4 regions of the Streptomyces sp. NPDC014861 genome follow, and region 1 is predicted to be linked to each of the others. Evidence: riboswitches for the same ligand, from Rfam matches in the RefSeq annotation. Region 1 holds a riboswitch; each other region holds the start of a gene.
What was found. A riboswitch is a leader RNA that binds a small molecule or an ion and turns the genes downstream of it on or off. The one in region 1 is predicted to bind cobalamin.

Region 2: it holds a riboswitch for cobalamin, as region 1 does, so the genes downstream of both, ACF1BN_RS25230 (ribonucleoside-diphosphate reductase subunit alpha) here and ACF1BN_RS08905 (ABC transporter substrate-binding protein) in region 1, are expected to answer to the same signal.
Region 3: it holds a riboswitch for cobalamin, as region 1 does, so the genes downstream of both, ACF1BN_RS08265 (hypothetical protein) here and ACF1BN_RS08905 (ABC transporter substrate-binding protein) in region 1, are expected to answer to the same signal.
Region 4: it holds a riboswitch for cobalamin, as region 1 does, so the genes downstream of both, cobN (cobaltochelatase subunit CobN) here and ACF1BN_RS08905 (ABC transporter substrate-binding protein) in region 1, are expected to answer to the same signal.

What each region holds. Positions count from the first base shown of each region.
Region 1 is NZ_JBIBWV010000003.1:515,996-523,396, forward strand. It holds gene ACF1BN_RS08900 (FecCD family ABC transporter permease) at 1-952, opposite strand, end outside; gene ACF1BN_RS08905 (ABC transporter substrate-binding protein) at 949-2,010, opposite strand; cobalamin riboswitch at 2,097-2,220, opposite strand; gene ACF1BN_RS08910 (deoxynucleoside kinase) at 2,317-2,979, opposite strand; gene ACF1BN_RS08915 (glyoxalase superfamily protein) at 3,483-3,815, shown strand; gene ACF1BN_RS08920 (translation initiation factor IF-2) at 4,001-4,738, shown strand; gene ACF1BN_RS08925 (iron-siderophore ABC transporter substrate-binding protein) at 5,600-6,595, shown strand; gene ACF1BN_RS08930 (ABC transporter ATP-binding protein) at 6,684-7,401, opposite strand, start outside.
Region 2 is NZ_JBIBWV010000014.1:110,052-117,452, reverse strand. It holds gene mctP (monocarboxylate uptake permease MctP) at 1-393, shown strand, start outside; gene ACF1BN_RS25235 (GNAT family N-acetyltransferase) at 470-970, shown strand; cobalamin riboswitch at 1,012-1,150, shown strand; gene ACF1BN_RS25230 (ribonucleoside-diphosphate reductase subunit alpha) at 1,282-3,657, shown strand; gene ACF1BN_RS25225 (ribonucleotide-diphosphate reductase subunit beta) at 3,657-4,673, shown strand; gene def (peptide deformylase) at 4,746-5,396, opposite strand; gene ACF1BN_RS25215 (tetratricopeptide repeat protein) at 5,464-6,444, opposite strand; gene ACF1BN_RS25210 (HD-GYP domain-containing protein) at 6,525-7,401, opposite strand, start outside.
Region 3 is NZ_JBIBWV010000003.1:355,738-363,138, forward strand. It holds gene ACF1BN_RS08260 (prenyltransferase/squalene oxidase repeat-containing protein) at 1-2,720, opposite strand, end outside; cobalamin riboswitch at 2,825-2,958, opposite strand; cobalamin riboswitch at 3,039-3,178, shown strand; gene ACF1BN_RS08265 (hypothetical protein) at 3,347-4,711, shown strand; gene ACF1BN_RS08270 (PP2C family protein-serine/threonine phosphatase) at 4,954-6,057, shown strand; gene ACF1BN_RS08275 (SigE family RNA polymerase sigma factor) at 6,226-6,750, shown strand; gene ACF1BN_RS08280 (hypothetical protein) at 6,743-7,204, shown strand.
Region 4 is NZ_JBIBWV010000012.1:175,581-182,981, reverse strand. It holds gene ACF1BN_RS23820 (serine hydrolase) at 1-665, shown strand, start outside; gene ACF1BN_RS23815 (precorrin-2 C(20)-methyltransferase) at 789-2,273, opposite strand; gene ACF1BN_RS23810 (precorrin-8X methylmutase) at 2,303-2,938, opposite strand; gene ACF1BN_RS23805 (cobalamin biosynthesis protein CobG) at 2,941-4,191, opposite strand; cobalamin riboswitch at 4,271-4,406, shown strand; gene cobN (cobaltochelatase subunit CobN) at 4,446-7,401, shown strand, end outside.

The DNA of each region.
Region 1 (7,401 bases):
CCAGGAAGACGGCCCCGGCGAGCGCGGTCAGCGGCAGCAGCCTGGCGTGACCGGGGCCGGCGAGGGCGCGCACCGCGTGCGGCAGGACCAGGCCGACGAAGCCGATCGCGCCGGCCGCGGCGACGAGGACGGCGGTGAGCAGCGCGGTGACCGACAGCAGCACCAGCCGCGTGCGCGCCACGGCCACGCCCAGCGTCGCCGCCGCGTCCTCCCCGAACGCGAAGGCGTCCAGCGTACGGGCGTAGCCGCCGCACACCAGCAGCGCGACGGCCAGGACGGCGGCGCACACGCCGACGTCGGACCAGTCCGCCCCGCCGAGCGAGCCGAGCAGCCAGAAGAGGATGCCCCGGGTGGTCTCGGCGTCGGCGGCGGTCATCACCACGAACGAGGTCAGCGCGGAGAAGAGCTGCATCGCGGCCACGCCCGCCAGCACGACGCGGTCCGTCGAACCGCCCAGCGTGTGGCTGAGCAGCAGGACGAGGCCGAACGAACCGAGCGCGCCCAGGAACGCCCCTCCCGCGACGGACAGCGCACCCCCGCCCACGCCGAGGACGACGACGGAGACCGCCCCGGTCGACGCGCCCGAGGAGACGCCCAGCACGAAGGGGTCGGCGAGCGGGTTGCGCAGCAGCGACTGCATCACCGCGCCGCAGACCGCGAGCCCGGCGCCGCACGCGGCGGCGAGGAGGGTGCGCGGCAGCCGCAGTTCCCAGACGATGCCCTCCCGGAGGGGGCTCAGCGCGGACGCCTCGCCGCCGAGGTGCGACACGATCACGGTCCAGGCGTCCGCGACGCGGATGTCGGCCGGACCGATGGTGACGGCGAGCGCCACGGAGACGCACAGGAGGAGGACCCCGGCCGTCCCCGCGACCGCCGTGCCGACCGCGGCACGGCGCCGGCCCCCGGCCACGCCCGCCTCGGCGGGACCGGCGGCCGGACCCGGCCGGATCACTTCGCGAGCCCGTGCGTCCGCAGCGCGGCGGCCAGCTGTTCGATGCCTTCGACGGTACGGATCGTGGGGTTCATGGCCTGGCCGCTGAGGGTGACGTACCGCTTCTCGCGCACCGCCGTCATGTTCCGCGTGACGGGGTGCGACTCCAGGAACTCGATCTTCTTCGCGGCGCTCTCGGCGGACTGGGCCTTGCGGGTCAGGTCGGCGATCACCAGCACGTCGGGGTCGCGGTCGGCGACGGTCTCCCAGTTGATCTGCGGCCACTCCTCCTTCGTGTCGTCGAAGACGTTCTTCACCCCGAGCACCCCGCTCACGATGCCCGGCGCGCCGCAGCAGCCCGCCATGTAGGGGCCCTGGGAGTCGGAGAACCAGTAGAGGACGGAGGCGCCGCCGAAGTCGGCGCCGGCCTTCGCCTTCGCGACCCGGGCGCTGAGCTCGCCGACCAGCTTCTCGCCGCGCTCCGGCACCCCGAAGATCCTGGCCAGGTCGCGGACCTCGCCGTACACGGTGTCCATGGTCAGCGGCGCGGTCCGCACGCCGTCGCCGTCGCCGCTGTTGTCCTTGCCGACGCAGTCGGAGGGGGAGAGGTAGGTGGGCACGCCGAGCTTCGCGAACCGCTCACGGGGCGCGACTCCACCCTTGCCCAGCGTGTAGAGGAACGAGGCGCTGACGAAGTCGGGCTCGGCATCGAGCACCTTCTCGAACGACGGATACCGCTCGGCGAGCCGGGGGACCCGGGCGTTCGCCTGCTCCAGCCCCTTGAGGACCGGGTCCGTCCAGGTGGCCGTGCCCACCATGCGGTCGGCCAGCCCGAGCGAGAGCAGGATCTCGGCCGATCCCTGGTCGAGGGCCACGGCCCGGCGGGGCGGCTCGGCCACCTCGACCCGCTGCCCGCAGTTGTCGAGACCGACGGGGCCGGCGGCCGCGCCGGAACCCCGGCCGGTGTCCCGGCCCTTCCCCGAGGGCCCGGAGGCCGGGTCGCCCGCGCCGCAGCCGGCGACGAGAACGGCACCGGCCACGAACAGCACGGCGGAGCGGACGGGGTGTGCGAAGGGCACGGCGGGAGTCCTCTGCGTCACGGCTCATGCGCGGAGCCTGTCGTACGGAGCTCCCCGGACGGCGGTGCGCCCTCCGGGGCGCCAGCAGGTCTTCGGACTCGGGATCGTCCGGACGGGACGCCTTCCCGGGCCCCGAGGGGCCCAGTGGCCGTTGTCCCGCCCGTCACCCTCACCGCTGCGCGTCAGCTCCGGATTCCCACCGGATTCCCTGACCCGTGCACGTACCGCCTCGATACGTACAGAGGTGCGACTGGCCCGGGCAAGCTATCACAGGGGATCTTGCCGCCGCCCGGGGTCCCGCGCAGGTCAGACGCGGTGCGCGACCTCCGCCAGGGCGTTCTTGACCTCCTGGGCCACGCGGGCGGCGTCCTCGGGGTTGTTCACGACATCGGTGTTGTTCATGTCGACGACGAGGACGTCGCTGGCGGAGTAGTGCCGGTGCACCCAGTCGTCGTACCCGGACCAGAGCGTGCGGTAGTACTCGACCAGGCCCTCGTCCTGCTCGAAGTCGCGCCCCCGCAGTCCGATGCGGTGCAGGACCGTCTCGAAGTCCGCCTTCAGATAGACCATGAGGTCGGGCGCCTTGCGGTAAGGCAGCCCCTCGATCTCGCGCATCATCTCGTCGAGCAGTCCCTCGTAGACCTGCATCTCCAGGGAGCTGATCCGGCCCAGGTCGTGGTTGACCTTGGCGAAGTACCAGTCCTCGTAGATCGACCGGTCGAGGACGCTGTCGTCCTGCTTGTACGCCTCCTTGATCGCGGCGAACCGGGTCTGGAGGAAGTACAGCTGGAGGAGGAAGGGGTAGCGCTTCGCCTGGATCTCCTCGGGGCTCGCCGAGTAGAAGAGCGGCAGGATCGGGTTGTCGTCCACGCTCTCGTAGAAGACCTCGGTGCCCAGCTCCCTGGCGAGCAGCTCGGCCACACTCGTCTTGCCGATCCCGATCATGCCTCCGACGCAGATCACCGGCATACCTCACTTCTCCCTGGGGGTCTTCTGTACGTGGACGGGGAGCTGGGCCTCCCGTACCACTCGGACGCGCGCCGGTGGTCAGGCGATTCCCCGGGGAGACGTGATCAAGGTCATTCCGTGATCGACGCCGTGCGGTCCCGATGGGCCGGCCGTACCGCGCCCGCCGCTCGAAGCGGCAGGCCGCGGCCCCGCAGCCGCGTCAAATTTTAGATGACGATCCGGCCGGAGCGCTCCGCCCCGGCGTCGGGGGCGGTCGCCCCGGTCTTGGGGCGAGTCGGAGCGGCCGGCGGGGCCGGGGAGCCGGAGGCCGGGAGCCGGGAGCCGGGGGCCGGGAGCCGGGCGAGGGGGACGGATCTTCACCCGGGGCCGGCGGTTTTCGGACGTGGCGGTCCCGGGGTGGTCCGCCGGTCGGGTCGGTCATCGGGTCGGTCGTCGGGGTCGGCCTGTGGGTTCGGTGGGTTCGGTCGGCGGGGTCTGTCAGTGGGGTCTGCGAGGATGCCGCCATGCACGAGGAAGTCATCCCCATTCTCCGCGTGGAGAACGCCGCGGTGGCCGTGGCCTGGTACGAGCGCCTGGGCTTCGCCCAGCAGTGGGAGCACCGCTTCGAACCGGGATTCCCCGCGTTCGTCGAGGTCGCCCGGGGCGGGGTCCGCCTGTTCCTGTCCGAGCATGAGGGCGACGCCCGCCCCGACACGCTGGTCTACCTCCGCGTGCGCGACGTCGATGCCGTCGCCGCCGAGTTCGGCGCGCGGGTGGAGGACGTCCCGTGGGGGCGCGAGTTCGAGCTGCGGGACCCCGACGGGAACCGGCTGCGGATCGCCACGCCGCAGGGCTGACGCCGGAGGGCCGATGCCGCAGGGCGGACGGCGGAGGGCTGATGTCGAAGGACGGACGCCGTAGGGCTGATGTGGGAAGGCAGGGCGGCGCGGGTGATCGTCGTACGAGCTGAGTACGATCACCTACCCCGGTCTGAGTACGTGAGCGGTCGCCCGCTCCCGCGCGGCACCGGAAGGGTGAGCGCATGCGCCGATTGCCGTTGCTCGTACCGCTGTTGCTGCTCACCGTGGGCTGCGGTGTGCTGCAGAACTCCGAAGGGGACGCGACGGACGCCGCGCGCGAGGTGGCGCGGAAGGCGGGCGAGCGGCTCCACAGCCAGCGTCCGCGTACCGCGGAGGAGGTCGGGCGCTCCGCCTCCGGCATCGACGGCGTGGAAGTCCTGGGACTGAGCGGCACGTCGACGCACGAAGGCGACGGCGTCGACGTGGTCGTCCGCACCTCCGGCTCCGCGTACGACGGCTGGTTCGACGTCCAGGAGATCGTCGTGCACCGCTGCTTCGAGGTGCGGGTGTCGCCCGCGGCGGAGTGGCGCGAGGTCCCTCGTGACGTCGACTGCCCCGACAACCTCCCGCTGACCTTCGCCCCGCCTCCCGCCCCGCCCGAACTGCCCTCCGGCAAGCTGCACGCGGCACTCTCCGAGGTCTCGAAGGACGGCAAGGCGGACGAGGCGGAGGTACGCGGTGCGCTCGCCGGCCTGGACCTGGACCCGGCGATCCGTACCGAGGTGCTCGCGTCCGGAGGCAGGGTCGGCGTCCACCTGTCTTTGAAGGGCAACGGCTTCGACCCCCAGGACTGCGTCCTCGCCCGCGTGACACCCGGCAAGAAGCCGGAGGTCTGGACGCCCCCGAGGATCCAGCGCATGCCCGGGGAAGGCGGCTGCGACGTCGCCTACGCCCTGAACCCCCTGCCCCTGCCGCACTGAGCGGCCCCGCTCAAGGGGGCGGGGTGAGCGTGAACTCCCAGTGGTGTGTCTTCCCTTGTCGATCACGACCAGGTGCGGGCCCTCGGGGATCCGGGGCCTCTCCCGGACGTGCCGGAATGGCGCACCTTGAGCTTCAGCCGGCCGCCGGCGGGCGGAGGGACGAGCAGGGCGCGGCCCGCACCGCTGCGCCGCCGAAGTCCTGTGCCAGGCCCGCGAGCCCCACGTCGTACCCCCAGGACCCGCTCCACGTCGCGCTCGACGCGCGGCAGGTCCAGCTCCCCCCAGTCGGCGACCTGCCCGCCGCGTTCAGCAGGAGCGCCGCAGCTTCCACGAGGGGCGCGTCGGTGTCCCACGGCGACCCTCAACGGGGCTTTGGGCACAGGGAGGTTCACGCCCTTGGCGATGTGCGTCATGTGACGCATGGTGGTAGCGGAGGATCGACAGGAAGAGATCTTCACCGTTCGGTGCGCCGGGCGTCGGCGGAGAGGTGAGGGACCTCTCTCCGTCTCCCGAACTCCGCTCGACAGGCCCACCCTTGTCAGGTTAGCCTCCCCTAAGCTGAAATCGGGAGGGGGATCGCGATGGCTCAGGACCATTCATGCCGCGTCCCTCCGGTTCACGCGAGGCGCGCTCCGTCCGCCGCTTCCCCCGCCGTCACCGCCGGCCGCTTACGCGGGCCCGGCTCACCGGGCCTCCGTTCCTCCGGCCCGGATCCGGCCTGATTCCCGAACGCCTCGCTCCCGAAGGGCAGCGCCGCCGCGACGCGCGGGCGGGGCGGCATCGTGAGAACCCTCGAAAGGAACATCTGTGTTCACTGGTACGCGTCGCGCTCCGGCGCGGTTCGTCGGGCAACTGCCGCGTGTGGCTGTCGTCGTGGTCGCCGGGCTGGCTCTGTCGGCCTGTGGTGGCGGCTCGGAGAAGGAGGAGGCGAAGCCCGGGGCCGTGACGTCCGGCAGCGGGGCGCCGTCGGTCTTCCCGGTGACGGTGGAGCACAAGTACGGCAGCACGACGATCGACAAGGAGCCGAAGCGGGTCGTCACGCTGGGTCTGTCGGACCAGGACGCGGTGCTGGCGCTCGGGATCAAGCCGGTCGGCGCGGTGGACTGGTTCAAGGAGGACCCGTACGGCAAGTGGCCGTGGACGAAGGACAAGTGGGGTGCGGACAAGCCGCAGATCGTCGGCGAGCGTGACGAGTACAACGTCGAGAAGATCGCGGCGCTGAAGCCGGACCTCGTCGTCGCCCAGTACTCGGGGATGAAGAAGGAGCAGTACGACACGCTGTCGAAGTTCACCAAGGTCGTCGCGCAGCCCAAGGGCGTGCCGGACTACGGGGCTTCGTGGCAGGTGATGACCCGGCAGATCGGCAAGTCCCTCGGGAAGGCCGGGGAGACCGAGAAGCTGATCGAGGGCATCGACGCGCGGTTCGAGGCGGTGCGCGGGAAGCATCCGGAGTGGGCGGGCAGGACCCTGGCCGTCGCGGACAGCTTCGAGGCGGGCAAGTACTCGGCGTTCACGAAGACAGACCCCAAGTCGATCTTCTTCCAGGAGCTCGGGTTCAAGCTGAAGCCGGAGATCGACACCCTCGCCAAGCCCGGCTGGAACGTGGCGGAGCTCAGCGCGGAGAAGCTGAACGTCCTCGACGTCGACCGGCTCGTCTGGGTCACCTCCAGCACCGACGCCAACACCCGCATCAAGGCCGAACCCCTCTACAAGAAGCTCAAGGTCAACCAGGACGAGCGCGACCTGTTCGTGCCCTACCAGGACCCCGACATCGGCGCCGCGTTCTCCTTCAACACCGTCCTGTCCATCCCCTACGCGATCGACGAGATCGAACCCCTGCTGACCGCGATCAAGTAATTGCGATGACGTAGTACCCGGAAGTTACGGCGCCGCCCGCGAAGGTCCTCCTTCGCGGGCGGCGCTTTCATGTCCAGGCGGGTTTCCGCTACCGGACGACGGCTTCGGGATCCCGGTCCGGATCCGCCGCAGGTCGCGGAACCGTACCCGTCCCGGCTCGTTCGCCCGGATCCTGGCGGCTGTCGGACCAGGCCGTCCACAGTTCCGCGTAGCGGCCGCCGGCGGCGACGAGTTCGGTGTGGGTGCCGGTCTCGACGATCCTGCCGTGGTCGAGGACGACGACCCGGTCGGCGGCGGCCGCCTGGGGGAGGCGGTGGGCGACGACGACGCCGGTGCGGCCTTCCAGGGCGCGTTCGGCGGCGTCCTCCAGGACGCGGGCGCCCGCGCTGCCCGCGTCGGCGGTCGCCTCGTCCAGGATCGCGATCGGCGGATCCGCGAGCACCAGCCGCGCCAGCGCCACGTGCTGGGCCTGCGCGATCGTCAGCCGGTGCCCGCCCTCGCCGACGACCGTCTCCAGCCCCTCCGGCAGGGCCTGGGCCCAGTCGAGGGCGCCGACGGTGGTGAGGGCGGTGCGCAGTTCCTCGTCGGTGGCGTCCGGTTTGGCGAGGCGGAGGTCGGCGGTGAGCGGTCCGGCGAAGACGTGTACCTCCTGGCTGATGAGTGTCACCGCGCGGCGGACGCCCTCGGGGCCCAGTTCGCATGTGTCGACGCCGCCGAGGGAGATGGTTCCGCCGCTGGGGGTGTGGATGCCGGCGATGACCTTGGCCAGGGTGGTCTTGCCCGCGCCGCTCGCACCGACCAGTGCG
Region 2 (7,401 bases), on a different contig from region 1:
AACTTCCAGCTGCTCGGCGGCATCTGGATCCTCCAGACCTTCCCGGCCCTGGTCGGCGGACTGTTCACCCGCTGGTTCCACCGCTGGGCGCTGATCGCCGGCTGGGCGGTCGGCATGATCTACGGCACGGTCGCCGCGTACGGCGTCGCCAGCCCGACCCAGAAGCACTTCGGCGGTTCCTCGGCGGAGATCCCGGGCATCGGCGAGATCGGCTACATCGGCCTCACCGCCTTCGTCCTCAACGTCGTCGTCACGGTGGTCCTCACCTTCGTCCTCCGGGCCGCCAAGGCCCCGGACGGCATCGACGAGACCTCCCCGTCGGACTACACGGCCGACGCCGGCGACGCGGGCGTCAGCACCGAGCTCCCCAAGGTCGGCGCCGCCACCCACTGAGCCGCGGACGCGCGCGCGAGAGGGGCCCGGGAAAACCCGGGCCCCTCTCGCGTGGCCGCGCGGCAGACTGGGACGCATGGACTTCACGATCAGGGCGGTACGGCCCGAGGAGCACGAGGAGCTCGGTGACCTCACCGGGCTCACCTATCTGAACGACGGGCTGCTGCTGCACGGCGAGGACGACTTCTACCTGGACGTGCTCCGCGACACGGCCCGCCGGGCGCGCGAGAGCGAGGTGCTGGTCGCCACCGACGCCGAGGACCGGATCGTCGGCGGGGTGACCTTCGCCCCCGGCGGCACCCCCTGGGCCGACATCGCCGTCCCCGGCGAGGCCGAGTTCCGGATGCTCGTGGTCGCGCCGGCGGCCCGCGGCAGGGGCGTCGGGGAGGCCCTCGTGCGCGCCTGCGTGGACCGGGCGCGCGCCCTGCCCGACTGCGCCAGGATCGTGCTCTCCACGGACGGCAAGATGGTGTCGGCGCACCGGATCTACGAACGGATGGGCTTCGTGCGCACCCCCGAGCGGGACTGGCAGCCCATCCCCGAACACTCTCTGCGAACCTACGCCCTGGAGCTGTAGTCCACGGACCGACACAACATGTGGGGGGTGCCGCGATCGGCGCCCCCCACATGTATGCTCGTCCTCGCTGTCGCCGCAGGGGAATCCGGTGTGAATCCGGAACTGTCCCGCAACGGTGTACTTCGTGTGCCCTTGTCCACGGAGAGAGTCCGAGCACCTGCCGGCAGTGCGCCCGGTACGACCGTTCCGGGTGCCGACGACGTCCGGGCCTCGCGGAATGGGCCGGTGGACGCGGGCGCATCCGCGCGTACGGGTGCCCGCCCGCCCCTCCCCCGCCGCGGCCCGGTCCGAGAGCGAGGGAGAGCCCCCACGTGACCATCGCGCCTGCGGGTCCGTCAGCCACCGAGGCCGCCGCGATCGACAGCGACGGCCCCGGGACCGTGCTGCTGCGGACCCTGACCGACCTCACCGCCGACCTCACCGACACCGACCCCGGTCGGGTCGCCGCCGCCGCGCTGCGGGGCCGGCACGCCGGTTCGGACGAGGCGGAGCTGCGCGAACTGGCCACCGAGGCCGCCGCCGGTCTCATCGCCGAGGACCCCTCCTACTCGCGGCTCGCCGCGAGGCTGCTCACCCTCACCATCGCCGAGGAGGCGGCCTCCCAGGGCGCCGTCTGCTTCTCCGCCTCCGTCGCCACCGGCCACCGCGAGGGCCTGATCGCCGACCGCACCGCCGCCTTCGTCGCGCTGCACGCGGACCGCATGGACGCGCTGATCGACCTCGCCGGCGACGACCGCTTCGGCTACTTCGGCCTGCGGACGCTCTACTCCCGCTATCTGCTGCGCCACCCGATCACCCGCAAGGTGATCGAGACCCCGCAGCACTTCATGCTGCGGGTGGCTGCGGGCCTCGCCGAGGACGACTCGCTCCGCGCGCTGGACGAGGTGGCGGCGCTGTACCGGCTGATGAGCCGGCTCGACTACCTGCCCTCCTCCCCCACGCTCTTCAACTCCGGCACCCGCCACCCGCAGATGTCCTCCTGCTACCTGCTGGACTCCCCGCAGGACGAGCTGGACTCGATCTACGACCGCTACCACCAGGTCGCGCGCCTGTCGAAGCACGCCGGCGGCATCGGCCTGTCCTACTCCCGGATCCGCTCGCGCGGTTCGCTGATCCGCGGCACCAACGGGCACTCCAACGGCATCGTGCCGTTCCTGAAGACGCTCGACGCCTCCGTGGCGGCGGTGAACCAGGGCGGCCGGCGCAAGGGCGCCGCCGCGGTCTACCTGGAGACCTGGCACGCGGACATCGAGGAGTTCCTGGAGCTCCGCGACAACACCGGCGAGGACGCCCGCCGCACCCACAACCTGAACCTCGCCCACTGGATCCCGGACGAGTTCATGCGCCGGGTGAACGCGGACGCCGAGTGGTCGCTCTTCTCCCCCGCCGACGTGCCCGAGCTGGTCGACCTGTGGGGCGAGGAGTTCGACGCCGCCTACCGCGCCGCCGAGGCGAAGGGCCTGGCCCGCCGGACCATGCCGGCCCGCGACCTGTACGGCCGGATGATGCGGACCCTGGCCCAGACCGGCAACGGCTGGATGACCTTCAAGGACGCCTCGAACCGTACGGCCAACCAGACCGCCGAGCCCGGCACGGTCGTCCACTCCTCCAACCTCTGCACCGAGATCATCGAGGTCACGAACGACGGCGAGACGGCCGTCTGCAACCTCGGCTCGGTCAACCTCGGCGCCTTCGTCTCCGGCGGCACCATCGACTGGGAGCGGCTCGACGAGACCGTCCGCACCGCGGTCACCTTCCTCGACCGGGTCGTCGACATCAACTTCTACCCGACCGAGCAGGCCGGGAACTCCAACTCCCGCTGGCGCCCGGTCGGCCTGGGCGCGATGGGCCTCCAGGACGTCTTCTTCAAGCTGCGGCTGCCCTTCGACTCCGCCGAGGCCCGCGCGCTCTCCACCCGGATCGCCGAGCGCATCATGCTCGCCGCGTACGAGGCCTCCGCCGACCTCGCCGAGCGCAGCGGTCCGCTGCCGGCCTGGGAGAAGACCCGTACCGCGCGGGGCGTGCTCCACCCCGACCACTACGGCGTCGAGCTCACCTGGCCCGAGCGCTGGGCCGCGCTGCGCGAGCGGATCGCGACCACCGGCATGCGCAACAGCCTGCTGCTCGCCATCGCCCCGACGGCGACCATCGCCTCCATCGCCGGCGTCTACGAGTGCATCGAGCCGCAGGTCTCCAACCTGTTCAAGCGCGAGACGCTCTCCGGCGAGTTCCTCCAGGTCAACTCGTACCTCGTGGACGAGCTGAAGGCGCTCGGCGTGTGGGACGCGCAGACCCGCGAGGCGCTGCGCGAGGCCAACGGCTCGGTGCAGGGCTTCAACTGGGTGCCGGCCGAGGTCCGCGACCTGTACCGCACGGCGTGGGAGATCCCGCAGCGCGGCCTGATCGACATGGCGGCGGACCGCACCCCCTTCCTCGACCAGTCGCAGTCGCTGAACCTCTTCATGGAGACGCCGACCATCGGCAAGCTGTCGTCGATGTACGCGTACGCCTGGAAGCAGGGCCTGAAGACGACGTACTACCTGCGCTCCCGCCCGGCGACCCGGATCGCCCGCGCGGCCCAGGCGTCCGCCACCGCCGCCGCCCCCATCCCCGTCCAGCAGGCCGCCGACCCCGACGCGGTCGCCTGCTCCCTTGAGAACCCCGAGTCCTGCGAGGCCTGCCAGTAATGAGCACCAACGAGCACAAGAACCTCCTGGACCCCGGTTTCGAGCTGACCCTCCGCCCGATGCGCTACCCGGACTTCTACGAGCGCTACCGGGACGCCATCAAGAACACCTGGACCGTCGAGGAGGTCGACCTCCACTCGGACGTCGCCGACCTCGCCAAGCTCACCCCCGGCGAGCAGCACATGATCGGCCGGCTGGTCGCGTTCTTCGCGACGGGCGACTCGATCGTGGCGAACAACCTGGTCCTGACGCTGTACAAGCACATCAACTCCCCCGAGGCGCGGCTCTACCTCTCGCGCCAGCTCTTCGAGGAGGCCGTGCACGTCCAGTTCTATCTGACCCTCCTGGACACCTACCTGCCCGACCCGGACGACCGCGCGGCGGCCTTCGACGCCGTCGAGAACATCCCCTCCATCCGCGAGAAGGCGCAGTTCTGCTTCAAGTGGATGGACTCGGTCGAGAAGATCGACCAGCTGGAGACGGCCGCCGACCGCCGCCGCTTCCTGCTCAACCTGATCTGCTTCGCCGCGTGCATCGAGGGCCTGTTCTTCTACGGCGCCTTCGCGTACGTCTACTGGTTCCGCTCGCGCGGCCTGCTGCACGGCCTGGCGACCGGCACCAACTGGGTGTTCCGCGACGAGACCATGCACATGAACTTCGCCTTCGAGGTCGTGGACACGGTCCGCAAGGAGGAGCCGGAGCTCTTCGACGACGCCCTCCAGCAGCAGGTCACCGACATGCTGAGGGAGGCCGTCGAGGCGGAGCTCCAGTTCGGCCGCGACCTGTGCGGTGACGGCCTGCCCGGCATGAACACCGAGTCCATGCGCGAGTACCTCCAGTGCGTCGCCGACCAGCGCCTGGTCCGCCTCGGCTTCCCGCCGGTCTACGGCTCCGAGAACCCCTTCTCCTTCATGGAGCTCCAGGGCGTCCAGGAACTCACCAACTTCTTCGAGCGCCGCCCCTCCGCCTACCAGGTGGCGGTCGAGGGCTCGGTCGACCTGGACGAGGACTTCTAGGACCCGGTCCGTCCGGACATGTGAGAGGGCCCCGCACTCCTGGAGTGCGGGGCCCTCTCACACGTCCGGGACTCAGTCGTTGGCGACGACCGGGTAGCGCGGGGTGCCCTCTTCCATCTGGCGCAGGGCGTCCTTGCGGTCGCGCTTGGACAGCTTGTCGATGTAGAGGAAGCCGTAGAGGTGGTCCGTCTCGTGCTGGAGGGCGCGGGCGAAGTAGCCGGTGCCGCGGACCTTGATGGGGTTGCCGAGGAGGTCCTGGCCGTGGACCTCGGCGAAGTCCGGGCGGGCCAGGGCCGCGTAGGCGGTGGGGACCGAGAGGCAGCCCTCGTTGGAGTCGTCGAGGTGGCGGCGGTCGGCCGGGAGCTCCTGGAGCACCGGGTTGACCACGTGGCCGGTGTGGCGGACGCCCTCGTCGTCGGGGCAGTCGTAGACGAAGACCTTCAGGCCGACGCCGATCTGGTTGGCGGCGAGGCCGACGCCCTCCGCCGTCTTCTGGCTGGCGAACATGTCGTCGACCAGGGCCGCGAGCTCCGGACCGAACTCGGTGACGTCCTTGCACTCGTGGTGCAGCACCGGATTGCCGACGACCGTGATCGGGCGGGAGGTGCCCCGCTCGCGGTGGGCGAGCTCGCGCTCCTCGCACTCCTGCGTGTCCACGATGTAGCCGTCGTCGTCCAGGGCGTAGCCCGTGAAGATCTGCTCGCCCGTCTCCTGCTGCGCCATGTGCCGCCGCGCCTTCCTGAAATACCCGAATCCGTCGGGGACAGCCTACGGGGCCGGGGCCGAAGGCTCAGCAGACCTCTTCGAGATCGCGCCACTCCCGGCTGTCGGGGTTGTCCGCCACCCAGCCGTCCAGGAGGCCGCGGACGAGATCGGCCGGGGCGGCGATCCCGCACTCGCGCTCGGGCACCCACAGCTCGCCGGGCGAGCGGTGGCCGAGCGGGCCGGGGTGGCCGGGCTCGCTGTGGTCGTGCGGGTCGACGTGGTCGCCCTCGCCCTCGGCGCTGGGCATGGTCGACTCGGAGCAGGCCCGGCAGAGGAGCCGTACCGACGAGGACCAGTCCTCGGCGGCGAAGCCCGCCTCCGCGGCGAGGTGCTCCAGGGCGTCCCGGTCGGCCTCGGTGGCGGCCTCCAGGAGGACGACCCAGGTGGGGACGGGCGACGGGGCCCACAGCTCGATCTCGTCGAAGACCGGGTAGGAGGGGCCGGCGGTGGTGGTCCGCTCGCCGTTCGGGACGCCGTCGTGGAGGACGACCTCGCCCCAGCGGCGGCCGGAGGACGGCAGCGGGATGGAGAGGACCTCGATGCGGGCCGGGTCGAGCCGGCGGCCCCAGACGACCTCGGCCTCACCCTCGGGCGAGAGGCGGACGGCCGCGCTGCCGAGCTCCATCCCGGCGGGCTCGCCGGTGGCGGAGGAGGCTCCGGGGACCTTCAGTCCGTAGGCCTGCCAGGCGCGGCGGGCCAGCGGCCAGTCCTGGAGCGCGGTGGCGGCGATGCCGACGTTCCACCAGTCGGGGGCGCCGGTCTCCTTGTCGAGCAGGGCCACGGCCCGCAGTCCGGCGGCGCGGGCCTGCTCCCAGTCGTGCCGGAACTTGTGGAGCAGCGCCAGGTTGAACCAGGACTCGGAGAGCCAGGGCTCCAGATCGGCCGCCCGGGTGAGCAGCGCGCCCGCGTCCTCGTACCGTCCGTCGCCGATCAGCGTGAACGCGCGGTCGGTGGCCTGCCGCCACGAGGCGGAGGGCCGATGCCGTACCTTCCCGAAGATCCTCACGATTCCCGCCTGCCCGATCGCTTCACCCTCTTGTTCGCATCCAACCATGCCCGGTCGGACGCGCGCTCATTACCCATGGGTTACCCCGTGGGGACCGAGGTCACCCCAGGGGTTCCGCCGCGGGCCAGGACCCTGGCCAGGCAGGCGACGACCTCGGGGTGGTAGTCGCGGGCGGTGCCGAGCCGCAGCCGTTCCAGGGCCTCCAGCGCGGCGGCCGCTCCCTCGCCGGCGAGGTCGTCGTAGGCGTTCACGGCGCGGACGATCCGGGCGGGCAGGGACTGCTCGCGGTACGGGTCGGCCTGGCGCTCGACGACCTGGGCGACGGCGGCGGGGACGCCCGTCATCCGGACCACCTCGCCGCCGAGGAGCGCGATCCGCCGCTGGTCCTCGGCGGGGAGCAGCGCGGTGGCGCCGCCGGCGACGGGGTCGACGAGGGAGAGCTGGCCGATGTCGTGCATGAGGGCGGCGTACTCCAGGACGGTCAGCTCGGCGCCGCCGAGGCCCAGCTCGCGCCCGACGGCGGTGGAGAGGGCGGCGACCCGGCGGGCGTGGCCGGGCGGGGTGCAGCCGGCGATCTCGGTCGCCCGGGCGAGGGAGGCGATGGTCTGCCGGTTGACGGTGCGGACGGCCGCGTACCGCCGGAAGGAGATCTGGGTGAGGAGCAGCGGCACGGCGAGGAGGGGCAGCGCCCAGAGTCCGGCGGCGGTGACGCCGAGGGCCATGACGACGCCGGTGGCGCAGACGGCGGAGCCGATGCCGAGGAGGGCGCGCAGTTCGTCGCGGAGGAGGGGGCCGTACGGGTATCCGGTGCGGGCGCGGAGCAGCAGGGCGGCCAGGACGGCGTCGCAGAGTCCGGTGAGGACGAGGACGAGCAGGAGGAAGAGGGCGTAGGCGGCGCCGAGGCCGAGCCGGTCGGTGACGGCGCCCGCGTTGTAGAGCGGCTGGAAGCAGAGGGCG
Region 3 (7,401 bases), 160 kb from region 1:
TTCGCGCCGCCGGTCGCCTGGGTTCCGCCGGTTCCCGTGCCGGACGTCCCGGAGCCGCTCGCGGTGCCTCCGTCCTCGCCCGGAGTGATGATCACGGGCGTCGACGAGGGGGAGGCGGGCGGCCCGGACGGGCTCGGGACCGGTTCGGCGGTGGTGCCGCTCAGGTCGCGCGTCAGCGTGCCGAAGGAGATGCCGGTGGCCCCGCCGACCGCCTGCGCGGAGGCCCGGACGTCGGATCCCGCCTGACCGCCCTTGCTGACGTTGAAGCCGCCGTCCTTGTTCTGCTGCGAGGCCAGGAACTTCCGGGCCTTCGCGATCTCGGCCGCGTACTTCCCGGTGTCCAGCGACAACCCCTGCACGGCGAGCGCCGCCGAGTTGACGGAGTTCCCGGAGGCGCCGGTGAAGCCGCCGTCGGGGAGCTGCTGCCCGGCCAGCCACACCAGGGCCCGGTCCACGGCCGCCTGCGTCTCGGCGTCGGGCAGCAGGTCGAGGGCCATCGCGGCCATCGCCGTCGAGTCGACCTCGATGTCGCTCGGCTCGCCGATGAGGCTGGGCCAGGCGCCGGTCGCCGGGTCGCGGAGGCTCTTGAGGTACGCCACCGGCGAGGCCGCGGCGGCCGTCTCACCCGCCCGGACCTGGGCGATGACGCCCAGGGACTGGGAGAAGACCGAGGTGGCGTAGGTGTAGTTGCCCTCACCGGCGCACTTGCGGGGCTCCGCCGGGGTCGCGGCCGGGCAGACGCCCCGGGCGAGCGCGGCGATCAGGTCCTTCCCGCCGAAGGCGCGGGGGTCGCGGCCCACGGACTGGGCGAGGACCGCCGCCTTGCCTATGAAGCCGCCGCCGGCGTACTTGGTGCCGACCTTCGTCCAGTCGTGGACACCGCGACCCGACGCGTCCTCGCCGCCCTTGTCGAGGAAGTCGACGATGTTGCGCAGGGTGGCGTTGTCGTGACCGGTGGCGGCGAGCGCGTACGCGCCGTCGATGGTCAGGCCGTAGTCGGCGAAGCGGGGGCTGCCCTCGTAGTACCGGCCCTGGATCAGCCGCCGGTGGTCGGCGAGGTAGGCCGAGCCCTTCTTGAGGTCCGGTCCCTCACCGGCCGGGGGAGTGGTGGGCCCGGTCGTGGGAGGGGTCGTGGTCGGGGGTGTGGTGGGCGGAGTGGTCGGAGGGGTGGTCGGCGGCGCGGGCTCCTTCGTGGTCAGCGTCACCAGATCGCTCTTCGCGCCCGCGATGAGGGCCGCGGTGGTGGCGTAGAGCAGCGGGTCCGGGGTGCCCTCCTCGAAGGCGAAGCCGCCGCCGGGGAGCTGCTGGCGGGAGAGCCAGGAGACCGCCGCGTCCGCGTGCGCCCGGTCGCCCAGGGCCCGCAGGGCCTGGGCCGCCCAGCCCGTGGCGTAGGCGCTGCCCGGGACGCTGTACGAGACGGCGGGCCAGGCGCCCGTCTTGGACTGGGCCTTCTTGAGCGAGGAGCGGGCCTTGGTGACGACCGCCTTGTGGCCGCCCGCCCGCTGGAGGGCGAGCGCCACCAGCGCGGTGCTCCCGGCCTCGCTCTCGCAGACCTGTCCGTCCAGGATCAGGAAGCTCGGGAATCCGCCGTCGTCGCACTGGAGTTGAGCCAGCCGCGTCACCGCCTCGGCCGGCGGGGTCACCTCACCGTTCAACAGGGCGATGACGGCGAGGGCCTGCCCCTCGGTCTGCCCCGTCGTACGGAAATCGCCCGTGGTGGCGCAGCCGGGGACGGGCTGCGGCGCGTCCGAGCCGCTGAGGCAGACGTTCGCCAGGAGGTCGCCGAGGAGATCGTGGCCGCCGAAGTCGCGCGGGTCCCTGCCGGTGGCCTCGGCGACGAGCGCGAGGCGGGCGGCGGCGGTGGCGTCGGGCGCCTCGTCCTTCCCGGCGGGGTAGGCGTAGGCGTCGGTGTGCTCGGGCCTGGCCAGGAAGGCGGCGACCCTGCGGGCCGCGGGGCTCTCGCCGTCGGCGGCGGCCAGGGCCCAGGCCGCTTCGGTGGTGGCGAGGTAGTTCGGCACCGTGTCGCCCTCGTTGACCACCCGCTGACCGTTCGTCAGCCGGTCGGTGAGCCAGCGGGCCGCGCCCGGCAGATCGACCGAGCCCGGCGGCACGTTCGGGGCGGGCGGGTCGCTCGGGTCCGGCGGGTCGCCGCCCTCCGCGCGGACGTCGTCGGGGGTGAAGGTGGGCCGGCCCTTGGTGCCGCCGATGTCGGTGCCGCCGAAGACCCAGGCGTCCACGTCGCCCGGCTTGAGCGTGCGGGACATGGCCCCCAGCGGGCTGTACGTCCACTTCCGCTGCCCGGGTGAGGCGATCCAGTACGACCAGTAGGCGGTGGCCTGCGGGGTGAGGACGCAGTCCTCCTGGGCCGGAGTGGGGTACTGCTTGCCCCGGTCGAACGAGCCGTTGCCGATGCGGCAGATGAACGCGGGACCGTCGTGCTCCGTACCCGTGGTGCTGAACCCGCCGGACCGCAGCAGCTCGTAGCCGGTCGTGGGGGTGGCGTCGCAGCCGCGCACCACGGGGCCGCCCCAGTGGCCGAAGTCGACGGCGACGATCGCGCCGGAGGTGCGGGTGCACTTCTTGATCGGGTCGGCGCTCGCCGGCGCGGCGGCCGTGAAGTGGGCCAGGCCCGCGCCGAGCGTCAGAAAGGAGACGGTCAGGACGGACACCAGGCGTCGTCCCGCCCCCGACCACCGTCTCGCCTGCTGTTCGGTCCCCACCGCGGCCCCTCGTCTCTGCCGGGCGGGTGCGTACGTGGCGATGGCCTCGCGACGGCGACGCCGTGGCGGGGCGGTGACGACCACGCCGTAGTCCGCGACGGCGTTCTTCGTGCTCTGTTCCAGCCCAGGCATTCCGACTCACCCGGGACGAGCCGGGTCTACGGTTGCGGGTCAGCGCCGGAATTCGACCGGCTTCCCCTGGTGCTGATTGCTTATCAGCCGGAGTGCAACACGGATCGGTCGGCACCGTCAAGGTGGTCCGCGTCTCACCGGCGAGGCCCGACCGCTCGTCGTGCACGCCCCTCCGGACGACGCTGGCGGTACCTCCACCGTTCGGGTAGCGTCCTGGGCTGCCACATGGGGGAATCCGGTGCGAAGCCGGAGCTGACGCGCAGCGGTGTGGGACGGCGGGGGCCGTTTCCCGAGCCCGAATGCCCATTCGGCGACGCACGACTCGAAGCCGTACCACGCGTTCCGGACGGCGGTCCCCGGCCATGCCATGCCCTGGCCGTGCTCCGGCACGGCGACGCGCGCGTGCGACCGGAGCGGCCGGCGTCCGCCGACTTCAGGAGCACGCCTTGTCCCTTCCCCGCACCTCACGCCGTCTCGCGCTCGCGGTGCCGGCGATGCTCGGCGCCTTCGCGCTCAGCACGCTCCCCGCCTTCGCGACCTCCACCCCCGCGCAGATCGCGACGTCCAAGACCAACGGCGTCGCCTACCTCAAGTCCCTCCAGGCAGCGGATGGTTCGTACGCCGGCTCGGGTCTCTCCAACGAGTGGGCGTTCAGCGCCTTCGCCGCCGCGGGCACCGCCGTCGTCGACGTGGCACCCGGCGGCGACACCACCAAGAACGCCAGAACCGTCTACCGCAACCTGCTGTCCACGGCGGGCTGGCCGTCCGCCACCCCGGTGGTCACCGACTACGAGCGCGGCGCGCTGAACGCCTACGCCGCCGGCATCGACCCGGCCCGCGTCTCGGCCTCGCGCAACCTCATCGCGCACATCTACGCGTACTGGCAGACCGCCGAGCCGGGCTACTTCGGCCCCTCCGCCAACTTCAACGGCACCGTCTTCGCGGCTCTCGCCCTCGGCGGCGCGAAGACCCAGGCCGGCTCCGCCCGCGTCCCGCAGGCCCTGACCGCCGCGATGGTCGCCCGTCTCCGCGCCAACCAGCACAACGACGGCGGCTGGACCTACCAGAAGGTGGAGGGCAACCCCACCGCCATCAACACCGCGAGCGACATCGACATGACCGGCGCCGCGATGGCCGCCCTGTGCGTCTCCGGCGTCCCGAACACCGACGCGGACGTCGTTCAGGCCAAGAACTTCCTCAAGGGCAAGCTCGTCAGCTCCTCGGGCGCGTTCAACTCCCTCTACGGCGTCAACACCAGCTCCAACGGCTGGGGCGTCTCCGGCCTGAACGCCTGCGGATTCAACCCGCAGTCGGCGGAGTTCACCACCCTCGCCACCAAGACCCCGATCGACTTCCTCCTCGCCAACCAGTACAACCCGGCGGGCGGCTTCAAGTACAAGCCCGCCGACACCACTCCCTCCGCGTACTCCTCGATCGACGCGCTGCGCGCGGTCGCCGGAGGCGGCTTCACCGCTGCCCCGCCGGTGCCGGTCACCCCGGGCGCCCCCCAGTGGGTCGCCCAGTCGGCGTTCACCCCGGGGACCGCCACCAAGCTCGCGCTCACCGTCGACGACGGCGCCGGCAACCTCAAGGTGTGCGCGGTCTCCTTCACGCCCACGGCCGCGACCACGACCCTCGGGGACGTCCTCGCCGCCGCGACGGGCGCGGCCACCCCGTCCGGCTGCGTCACCGGCGTCACCCCCGCGTCGGGCACCGGTGCGATCACCGCGCTCAACGGCAAGGCCAACAGCGGATCGAACACCTGGAAGGTCAGCACCGACGGCTCCGCCTTCACCGGAGCCCTCCGCGAGACGACCGTCAACCTCGGCGACACCCTCGCGCTGCGCTGGGGCGCCTGACAGCGGCCGGGGCACGACGGGCGGACGCCGTCCCCCGTCGCTGCCCGCCCGCCCGGCCCATGTCGCCACGCGTGACGGCTCCTCGTCCGTGAGTGACCGCCCCGCTGTGGCGACGCCCGAGGGCTGGACCGATCACGGGGACCCCCTGAAGCCGGGCCCCGGGGGTCGACGGCACGTCCCGCCGGCCCCCGGGGCGCGAGGCGTGGAATGCGCGGGGCCCACCGGCGTAGGAGCCTGGTGGTGTGGTGAAGCCGGGGAAGGCGGTGAACGGCGCGTACCGGCGGAGCTGGCTGCGCGGGGCGCCGCCGCCCCGCTGGGTCCGGGTCCTGCCCGTGCTCCTGCTCGTCGGGGTGGGGATCGCGTCCCTCACCGACTCCGTCCCGGTGGACATCGGCTTCCTGCTCGGCGCCGTCTCCCCGCTGGCCGTCCTGGCGTACGGACCGCTGGCCACGGCCCTCCTCGGCGCGGCGACGATCGCGTTGCTGACCCTGCCCGCCTTCCACCTCGACCGGCCGGGGAACACCGACCTCGTCACCCTCGGCTTCGTCGCCACCCTGAGCGTCTTCGTCTCCTTCGTCCGCGGGCGCAGGGACGAGCAGCTCGACCTGGAACGGGCCGTCGCCGAGACGGCCCAGCGGGCCATCGTCCCCGAGGTGCGGCGGCGGGTGGGTCCCGTGCGCTGCGCGAGCCTCTACCGGGCCGCCGAGGCGGGCACGCTGGTGGGCGGCGACTTCTTCGACGTCAGGGCCGGCCCCTACGGGGTGCGGGCGGTCCTCGGCGACGTACAGGGCCACGGCCTGTCGGCCGTCGCCACGGTCGCGTCCGTCCTCGGGGCGTTCCGCGAGGCCGTCCTGGACGACGCGGACGCCGAGGCGGTCGCGGCACGGCTGGACCGCAGGCTGGTGGTCGACTCGGCGCGCACGGAGCACGCGGAACTCTTCGCCACGGCCGTCCTCCTGGACTTCGCCCCGCACGGCCGGGAGGTCCGCGTCCTGGCCTGCGGCCACCCACCGCCGGTCCTGCTGCGCGGCGGCGCCGTGCGCACCCTCGACCTCGACCCGGGACCGCCCCTGGGGCTGGGCCTCGCCGACATCGCGCCCGGAACCGCGGCGACCATGTCGCTCCTTCCCGGTGACCGGCTCCTCCTCGCGTCGGACGGCGTCTTGGAGGCGCGGGACACGACCGGCGCCTTCTACCCCTTCGCCGCGCGCCTGGCCCGGATGACCGGCCTCGGGCCGGACGAGCTGCCCGACGCGATCTGGGCGGACCTGAGCCGCTTCGCCCCCGCGATCCAGGACGACGTCTCCCTCCTGATCCTCACCCTGGACGCGCCCGGGCCGGGCTGACGCCGTGGATCGGGACGATCGCGCGGCCGTCCCGTACGGCCGCTGCGACGCGTGTCCTGCCGGTCCGGCCGTGTGACCACGATCACTCTGATCGTGGGGTTCCCGTGTCAACCGGGGACCCGGCGGCAGGCGTATGCGGGGTGTAGTCGGAGATGCGGGAGTCGTTCGTTGACGGTCGAGGAGTTCGAAGAGTTCTACGCCCATGCGGTGGCGCGGCTCACGGGGCAGTTGTACGTGATGCTGGGCGATCTGCACGAGGCGCAGGACGTCGTGCAGGAGGCCTTCGTCAAGGGCTGGAACCGCCGGCGGCAGTTGGACCGGGACGGTCAGCCGGAGGCATGGATCCGTACGGTCGCCTGGCGGCTCGCGGTCAGCCGCTGGCGCTTCCGCAGGCGTACCGCCGAGGCGTGGCGGCGTGACGCCGCGGCGCCCGCGGCGGTGGAGGGCCCCGAGCCCGACCACCTCGTCCTCGTCGAGGCCATGCGGGGACTGCCGCAGCAGCAACGCCGCACCCTCGCCCTCCACTACCTGTGCGACCTGAGCGTCGACCAGGTCGCCGCCGAGACGGGCCTGTCGACCGGCACCGTCAAGACCCACCTCTCCCGCGGACGGGCCGCGCTCGCCCACCGCATCGAGGACCCGCGCAGCCCCCGCACCGCCCACCCGTCCAGCGAGGAGGCACCCGATGCATGACTCCCACGGTCCGTCGCAGGACCCCGCCCGCGAGCCGTCCGGCGCCTCCTCCGCCGACCCGCTGAAGGCGCTCTTCGAGCAGGCCGCCGCGGCGGGCCGGGCCCGTGCCGCGTACGCCCCGGCCGGTGAGATCAGTGCCCGGGGCCGTCGCGTCCACCGGCGCCGCCTCGCGGTGCTCGCCGCGGGAGCCTGCCTGGTCGTGGGCGGGGGAGGGGCCGCGCTGGGCGCCCTGCTCGCGGGCCCGCCCCAGCCCGTGGTCCCGGCGACGAGCCCGTCCGTGATCGGACCGGCCCCCGCCGACACGACCACCGCGCCGCCCCCGACCCCCCCGTCCACGACCCAGGCCCCGTCGGTCGGCACCACCACCACCCCGCCCGCCGGCATCCCCACGTCCACGGGCACCACCCGGCCCGGCGCCACCACGACCACCACTCCACCGGGAGGCGCCGGGTAGCACCCGGCCCTCCCGCCGGCCCCCACCGATCGGGGCCGGGCAGCCCCTTACCCTTCGCCGCCGCACAGCGGGCGGGTCCGGGCAGCGCCCCAGGACCCTGCGCCGACGCCCAACAGGCGGGGCCGGGCAGCGCCCCGGACACCCCGCCGGCGCATGACCGGCCGGGCCGGGCAGCGCCCTCCCCCTGGCCGCCGCAC
Region 4 (7,401 bases), on a different contig from region 1:
TCGTCGCCGCCGACGCCCTGGAGCGCACCCACTGGCCCGAGGCGGTCTCGAACCCGCCGAGCGCCCCGGCCGCCCGCACCGGCTTCTACGGCCTGGGCTGGAACGTGAGCTACGACGACGCCGGACGGCTCCGGCTCTCCCACACGGGCGCCTTCGCGGAGGGCGCGCACACCAACGTGACGATGCTGCCCGGCGAGCAGCTCGGCATCGTCGTCCTCACCAACACCTCCCCGGTCGGCGTCGCCGACGCCGTCGCGCTCGACTTCTTCGACATCGCGGAGACCGGGAAGGTCAGCCGGGACTGGATCCCGCTGGTCGACGCGATCTACCAGCAGCAGGAGGACGAGGGCCGCTCGGACACCGACTACGCCCGCCCGCCGTCCGGCGCCGCGCCCGCGCGGGACGCGGACGCCTACACGGGCACCTACCGCAGCGACTACTACGGCCGCGCGCGGGTGGTGGAGGAGGACGGCGGCCTGGTCCTCCGGCTGGGGCCGGAGCCCCAGTCGTACCGCCTCACCCACTACGACGGCGACGTCTTCAGCTTCGAGACCCGCGGTGAGAACGCCGTCGGCCGCACCGGCGTCACCTTCGCCGAGGACGGGAAGTCCTTCACCGTCGAGTACCTGGACGGCGAGGGACTCGGCACCTTCACCCGCGAGTAGACCCGCGAGGAGACCCAGGGGTGGCGCCTTCACCCGCGAGGAGACCCGCGGGTGGCGCCTTCACCCGGGGGCGGCGTCGCCCGTCAGCCGTGCCGTCGGCCCGTCGGCCGTACCGCCGCCCCGTCAGCCGTACCGGCGCGGTGTCCAGGCGATCGTGCGTCCGTCGCCGCGTTCGACCGCCCTCGTCTGCGAGGAGCCGATGAGCAGCAGGGTCCGCATGTCGACCTCGGAGGGTTCCAGGGTCTTCAGGGTGACCACGCGCACCGACTGCTCGGGGCCGCCGACGTCGCGGGCGACGACGACCGGGGTGTCGGGGGAGCGGAGCTCCAGGAGGAGGTCGCGGGCGGCGGCCACCTGGTGGGTGCGGGAGCGGGAGCCGGGGTTGTACAGGGCGAGGACGAGGTCGGCCTCGGCGGCGGCGCGGAGGCGGGCCGCGATCACCTCCCAGGGCTTGAGCCGGTCGGAGAGCGAGATCGTCGCGTAGTCGTGGCCGAGGGGCGCGCCGGCCGCCGCGGCGGCGGCGTTGGCGGCGGTCACCCCGGGGAGGACCCGTACGGAGACGTCCGCGTACTGCGGCTCGCAGGCGACCTCCAGGACGGCGGTGGCCATGGCGAAGACGCCCGGGTCGCCGCCGGAGACGACCGCGACCTTGTGGCCGCGCCGGGCCAGGTCGAGGGCGAACTCGGCCCGCTCGGACTCGACCTTGTTGTCGGAGCCGTGCCGGATCTGGCCGGGGCGGAGCACCGGGACCCGGTCGAGGTAGGTGGTGTAGCCGACGAGCACGTCGGCGTTGACGAGCGCGCCGCGCGACTCGGGGGTCAGCCAGGGCGCGCCGGCCGGTCCGGTGCCGACGACGGTGACCTCGCCCCGCTCGCGGACCGGGTTCTCGCGGTCGATACGGGAGGGGAGGACGGCGACGGAGAAGTAGGGGACGGACTCCGGGGCGACGTCGGCGAGGCGCTCGGTCCGCTCGCCCGCCATGAAGGCCCGCTCCACGTACCGGGCGTCGTCCAGCCGGCCCGCCCGCTCCAGGGCGCGCCGCACGGCGGGGAAGGTGCGGCCGAGCTTCATGACGACGGCCGAGTCGGTGCCGGCGAGCCGGGCCGTCAGCTCGTCCTCGGGGAGGGTGCCGGGGACGATCGTCAGGACCTCCTCGGCTTCGCACAGCGGCTCGCCGAGGCGGGCGGCGGCGGCGCTGACGGAGGTGACGCCGGGGATGACGGTGGTGTCGTAGCGGTGCGCGAGCCGCTTGTGCATGTGCTGGTAGGAGCCGTAGAAGAGCGGGTCGCCCTCGGCGAGGACGGCGACCGTGCGGCCCGCGTCGAGGTGGGCGGCGAGCCGGGCCGCGGCCTCCTCGTAGAAGTCGTCGAGGGCGCCCCGGTAGCCGCCGGGGTGGTCGGTGGTCTCGACGGTGAGCGGGTACATCAGCCGCTCCTCGACGTGGTCCTCGCGCAGGTGGGGCGCGGCGATGGAGCGCGCTATCGAGCGCCCGTGCCGGGCCGAGTGGTAGGCGACGACGTCTGCCCCGGCGATGGCCTTCACGGCGGCGAGGGTGAGGAGGTCCGGGTCGCCGGGGCCGAGGCCGACCCCGTACAGCTTGCCCTTCACGTGGTCCTTCCCCTGGCCCTTCACATCGGTCACTGCTGGATCTCCGGTTCGTGCGCGAGGGCGTTGAGGGCGGCGGCGGTGATGGCGCTGCCGCCGCGCCGGCCGCGGACCACGAGGTGGTCGAGGCCGAGGTCGTTGGCGGCGAGGGCGTCCTTGGACTCGGCGGCGCCGATGAAGCCGACGGGGATGCCGATGACGGCGGCGGGCTTCGGCGCGCCCTTCGCGATCATCTCCAGGAGGTGGAAGAGGGCGGTGGGGGCGTTGCCGATGGCGACGACGGAGCCTTCGAGGCGGTCCCGCCAGAGTTCGAGGGCGGCGGCGGAGCGGGTGGTGCCCAGCTCGGCGGCGAGCGCGGGGACGGCCGGGTCGGAGAGCGCGCAGAGCACCTCGTTGTCGGCGGGCAGCCGCTTGCGGGTGACGCCGGAGGCGACCATCTGGGCGTCGCAGAGGATGGGGGCGCCGGCCTGGAGGGCGGCGCGGGCGCGGGAGACGACCGCGGGGGAGTACGCGATGTCCCGGACGAGGTCGGTCATGCCGCAGGCGTGGATCATGCGGACGACGACCGTGGCGACGTCGGCGGGCAGGGCGGCGAGGTCCGCCTCGGCGCGGATCGTGGCGAAGGAACGGCGGTAGATCTCGGCGCCGTCTTTCTCGTACTCGTACATCCTCAGCTCTCCATCGATCGGGTACGGGCCGCCGCGACGGCCTGGGCCAGGGCGGTACGGGGGACGGGCGCGCCGTCCAGCAGATAGGTGTCGGAGTCCCGGGCCGTGACCTCGATCCGCGGGCCGTGCGGGTGTCCGCAGCGGCGCTCGCAGCCGGAGTAGTGCACGGGCAGCGGCCCGCCGGGCGCGCGCGCCGCGTCCGCCCGCACGTCGGCGAGGGACTTGGCGCAGCCGGGCGTCCCGGTGCAGGCGGTGACGCCGGTGCCCGGGTCGGCGGGGTCGGTGATCAGGCCGAGGGCGGCGAGCGCGGCGAGCCGGCCGGATCCCGCCTCCGGGGCGGCCAGGACCACGACGACGCCGCGCCACGGGGTGAGCCGCACCTCGTCCGCGCCCTCGCCGAGCGCCCGCAGTGCGTCGGCGGTCAGCCGGCCGAGGGGGGCGAGGACGTGCAGGGCGCGGTCACCGAGCGGGCCGGGGGCGGGCGGCGGCGCCGACGGGGGAACGAAGAGGGGTACGGGCTCCGCGGTGATCCCCGCGCGGGCCAGGGCGCCGGCCCAGTCCGGGAGGTGCCCGGGCGGGAGCTCGCGCGGGCGCCACGCGCCGGTGCCGGCCGCTTCGGCGGCGTCGAGGAAGGCGAGGGCGCAGGCGAGCGCGGCGGGCACGGCGTCGGCGGCGGTCAGCCGGAAGGCGCGGGAGCCGGCCGCGAGGAGCGCGGCGCCGCCCGGGCCTGCGACCAAGGTCACATCGCCGCCGAGGCCGGTGACGTCGCCGCGTCCGTCGTCGAGGACGAGGAGGAAGCGGCCGGAGAGGGCCGCCGCGCGGGGCTCCGCGCAGAGCGCCGCGTCCAGGTCCCGGGCCCACAACTGCACGTCGGCGTGGCCGAGTCCGTCGAGTCCCGAGGCCGGGGAGGCGACGATGTTCCGGACCCGCTCGTGGGTGGGGGAGGGCAGCAGTCCCGCGTCGTCGAGGAGCGCGGCGAGCCGGCCGCCGCAGCCCTCGGCCAGCCCGCGCAGCTCGGCGTTGCCGCGCGAGGTGACGGAGAGGCTGCCGTCGCCGAGCTCCTCGGCCGCGTCGGCCAGGATCGAGAGCTGATGCCTCGTCAAACGTCCTGCGGGGAGTCGGAGTCGGGCGAGGAAACCGTCGGCGGCGGCGTGCAGCCGGAGCGCCCCCGGGCACGCGTCGCCTCGGTCCCGTATGCGAGGTTCGCCCGCTTCGGGCGGGCTGGGCGGGGTCGGCGGCATGGCGGCGAGCATACCCACGGGAAACCGGGCGGCCACCGAGTGTGATCCGGCCGACTCCCCGGCCCTCTCCGGCCCGCCGACCTCACGATCTACTATGCAGAGCGGCATGGGGTCCCAGGACCCCGGGGAGGAAGCCCGGTGAGAATCCGGCGCGGTCCCGCCACTGTGAGCCCGAGCCGGCGACGGCCCGGGTGAGTCAGGAACTCCCCCGCCGTCCATACGACCACCCGGGGCGCGGACAACCCCGAGGAAGGCCTGAGCTCGCCATGCTCCTGCTGCTGTCGCACTCCGACACCGACCTGCTCAGCGCCCGAGCGGCGAACGCCGCCGCGCCCGAGGGCCCGGTCGCGTACCGCTTCGCCAACCCCTCCCGGCTCCCGCTCGGCGACCTCCCCGGTCTCCTCGACGGCGCCGAGCTCGTCGTCGTCCGCCTCCTCGGCGGCGTCCGCTCCTGGCAGGAGGGCCTCGACGCCGTCCTCGCCACCGGAAAGCCGGTCGTCGTCCTCAGCGGCGAACAGGCCCCCGACGCCCAGCTGATGGCCGCCTCCACCGTGCCGATCGGCGTCGCCACCGAGGCGCACGCCTACCTCGCCCACGGCGGCCCCGCCAATCTGGAGCAGCTGGCCCGCTTCCTCTCCGACACCGTGCTCCTCACCGGCCACGGCTTCGAGTCCCCGGCCGCCGCCCCCACCTGGGGCCCGCTGGAGCGCGCCGCGAAGGACGCGCCCGGCCCGACGATCGCCGTGCTCTACTACCGCGCCCACCACATGAGCGGCAACACCGCCTTCGTCGGCGCCCTCTGCGACGCGATAGAGGACGCCGGGGCCCGCCCCCTCCCGCTGTACGTGGCCTCCCTGCGCGCCCCCGAGGAGGAGCTGCTCGCCGTCCTGCGCGGTGCCGACGCCGTCGTCACCACCGTCCTCGCCGCCGGCGGCACCAAGCCGGCCGCCGCCCAGGCCGGCGGCGACGAGGAGGCCTGGGACGCGGGCGCGCTCGCCTCGCTCGACGTGCCGGTGCTCCAGGCGCTCTGCCTCACCGGCTCCCGCGCCGCCTGGGAGGAGAACGACGAGGGCCTGTCGCCGCTGGACTCGGCCAGCCAGGTCGCCGTCCCCGAGTTCGACGGCCGCCTCATCACCGTCCCCTTCTCCTTCAAGGAGATCGACGCCGACGGCCTGCCCGCCTACGTCGCCGACGCCGAGCGGGCCGCCCGCGTGGCCGGCATCGCCGTCCGCCACGCCCGCCTGCGGCACATCCCGAACGCCGAGAAGAAGCTGGCGCTCGTCCTCTCCGCGTACCCCACCAAGCACTCCCGCATCGGCAACGCCGTCGGCCTCGACACCCCCGCCTCCGCCGTCGCCCTGCTGCGCCGGCTGATCGCCGAGGGGTACGACTTCGGCCCCGAGGCCGACCTGCCCGGCCTCGTCTCCGGCGACGGCGACGAGCTGATCTACGCCCTGATCGAGGCCGGCGGCCACGACCAGGAGTGGCTCACCGAGGAGCAGCTGGCGAGGAACCCGGTCCGCATCCCGGCCGCGGACTACCGGCGCTGGTACGCCGAACTCCCGGCCGAGCTGCGCGAGCAGGTCGAGGAGCACTGGGGCCCGGCCCCCGGCGAGATGTTCCTCGACCGCTCCCGTAACCCGGAGGGCGACATCGTCCTCGCCGCCCTGCGCCGCGGGAACCTGCTCGTCCTCATCCAGCCGCCGCGCGGCTTCGGCGAGAACCCGATCGCGATCTACCACGACCCGGACCTCCCGCCGTCGCACCACTACCTCGCCGCCTACCGCTGGATCGCGGCCCGCGCCGAGGACGGCGGCTTCGGCGCCGACGCCATGGTCCACCTCGGCAAGCACGGCAACCTGGAGTGGCTGCCCGGCAAGAACGCCGGCCTCTCCGCCGCCTGCGGCCCCGACGCGGCCCTCGGCGACCTGCCGCTCGTCTACCCCTTCCTCGTCAACGACCCGGGCGAGGGCACCCAGGCCAAGCGGCGCGTCCACGCCACCCTCGTCGACCACCTCGTCCCGCCGATGGCCCGCGCCGACTCGTACGGCGACATCGCGCGCCTGGAGCAGCTGCTCGACGAGTACGCGCAGATCTCCTCCATGGACCCGGCGAAGCTGCCCGCGATCCGCGCCCAGATCTGGACCCTGATCCAGGCCGCCAAGCTCGACCACGACCTCGGCATGGCGGAGCGGCCCGACGACGACGGCTTCGACGACTTCCTGCTGCACGTCGACGGCTGGCTGTGCGAGGTCAAGGACGCCCAGATCCGCGACGGCCTGCACGTCCTCGGCGGCGCCCCGGAGGGCGAGGCCCGGGTCAACCTGGTCCTCTCCATCCTCCGCGCCCGCCAGATCTGGGGCGGCACGCAGGCCCTGCCCGGTCTGCGCGAGGCCCTCGGCCTGGACGAGTCCGCCGCGACCCGCACCGGCGCCGACGAGGCGGAGGCCAAGGCCCGCGCGCTGGTCGAGGCGATGGAGGCCGCCGGCTGGTCGGCGGACGCGGTCGCGGAGGTCGCCGCCGCGTACGGCCAGGAGGTCCGGGACGTGCTGCGCTTCGCCTGTGAGCAGGTCGTGCCGCGCCTCGCCGCCACCACCGACGAACTGGGCCACGCCGTGCACGCCCTGAACGGCGGCTTCGTCCCGGCCGGCCCGTCCGGCTCCCCGCTGCGCGGCCTGGTCAACGTGCTGCCGACCGGCCGGAACTTCTACTCCGTCGACCCGAAGGCCGTGCCGTCCCGGCTCGCCTGGGAGACCGGCCAGGCGCTCGCCGACTCCCTCCTGGAGCGGTACCGCACCGACAACGGCGAGTGGCCCACCTCGGTCGGCCTCTCCCTGTGGGGCACCAGCGCCATGCGCACCGCCGGCGACGACGTCGCCGAGGCGCTGGCCCTGCTCGGCGTCCGCCCGCTGTGGGACGAGGCGTCCCGCCGCGTCAACGGCCTGGAGCCCATCCCCCTGGAGGAGCTGGGCCGCCCGCGCATCGACGTCACCCTGCGCATCTCCGGCTTCTTCCGGGACGCCTTCCCGCACGTCATCGGCCTCCTCGACGACGCCGTCCGGCTGGTCGCGGGCCTCGACGAGCCCGCCGAGTCCAACCACGTCCACGCCCACGCCCAGGCCGACCTCGCCGAGCACGGCGACGAACGCCGGGCCACCACCCGCATCTTCGGCTCCCGGCCCGGCACCTACGGCGCCGGCATCCTCCAGCTGATCGACTCGC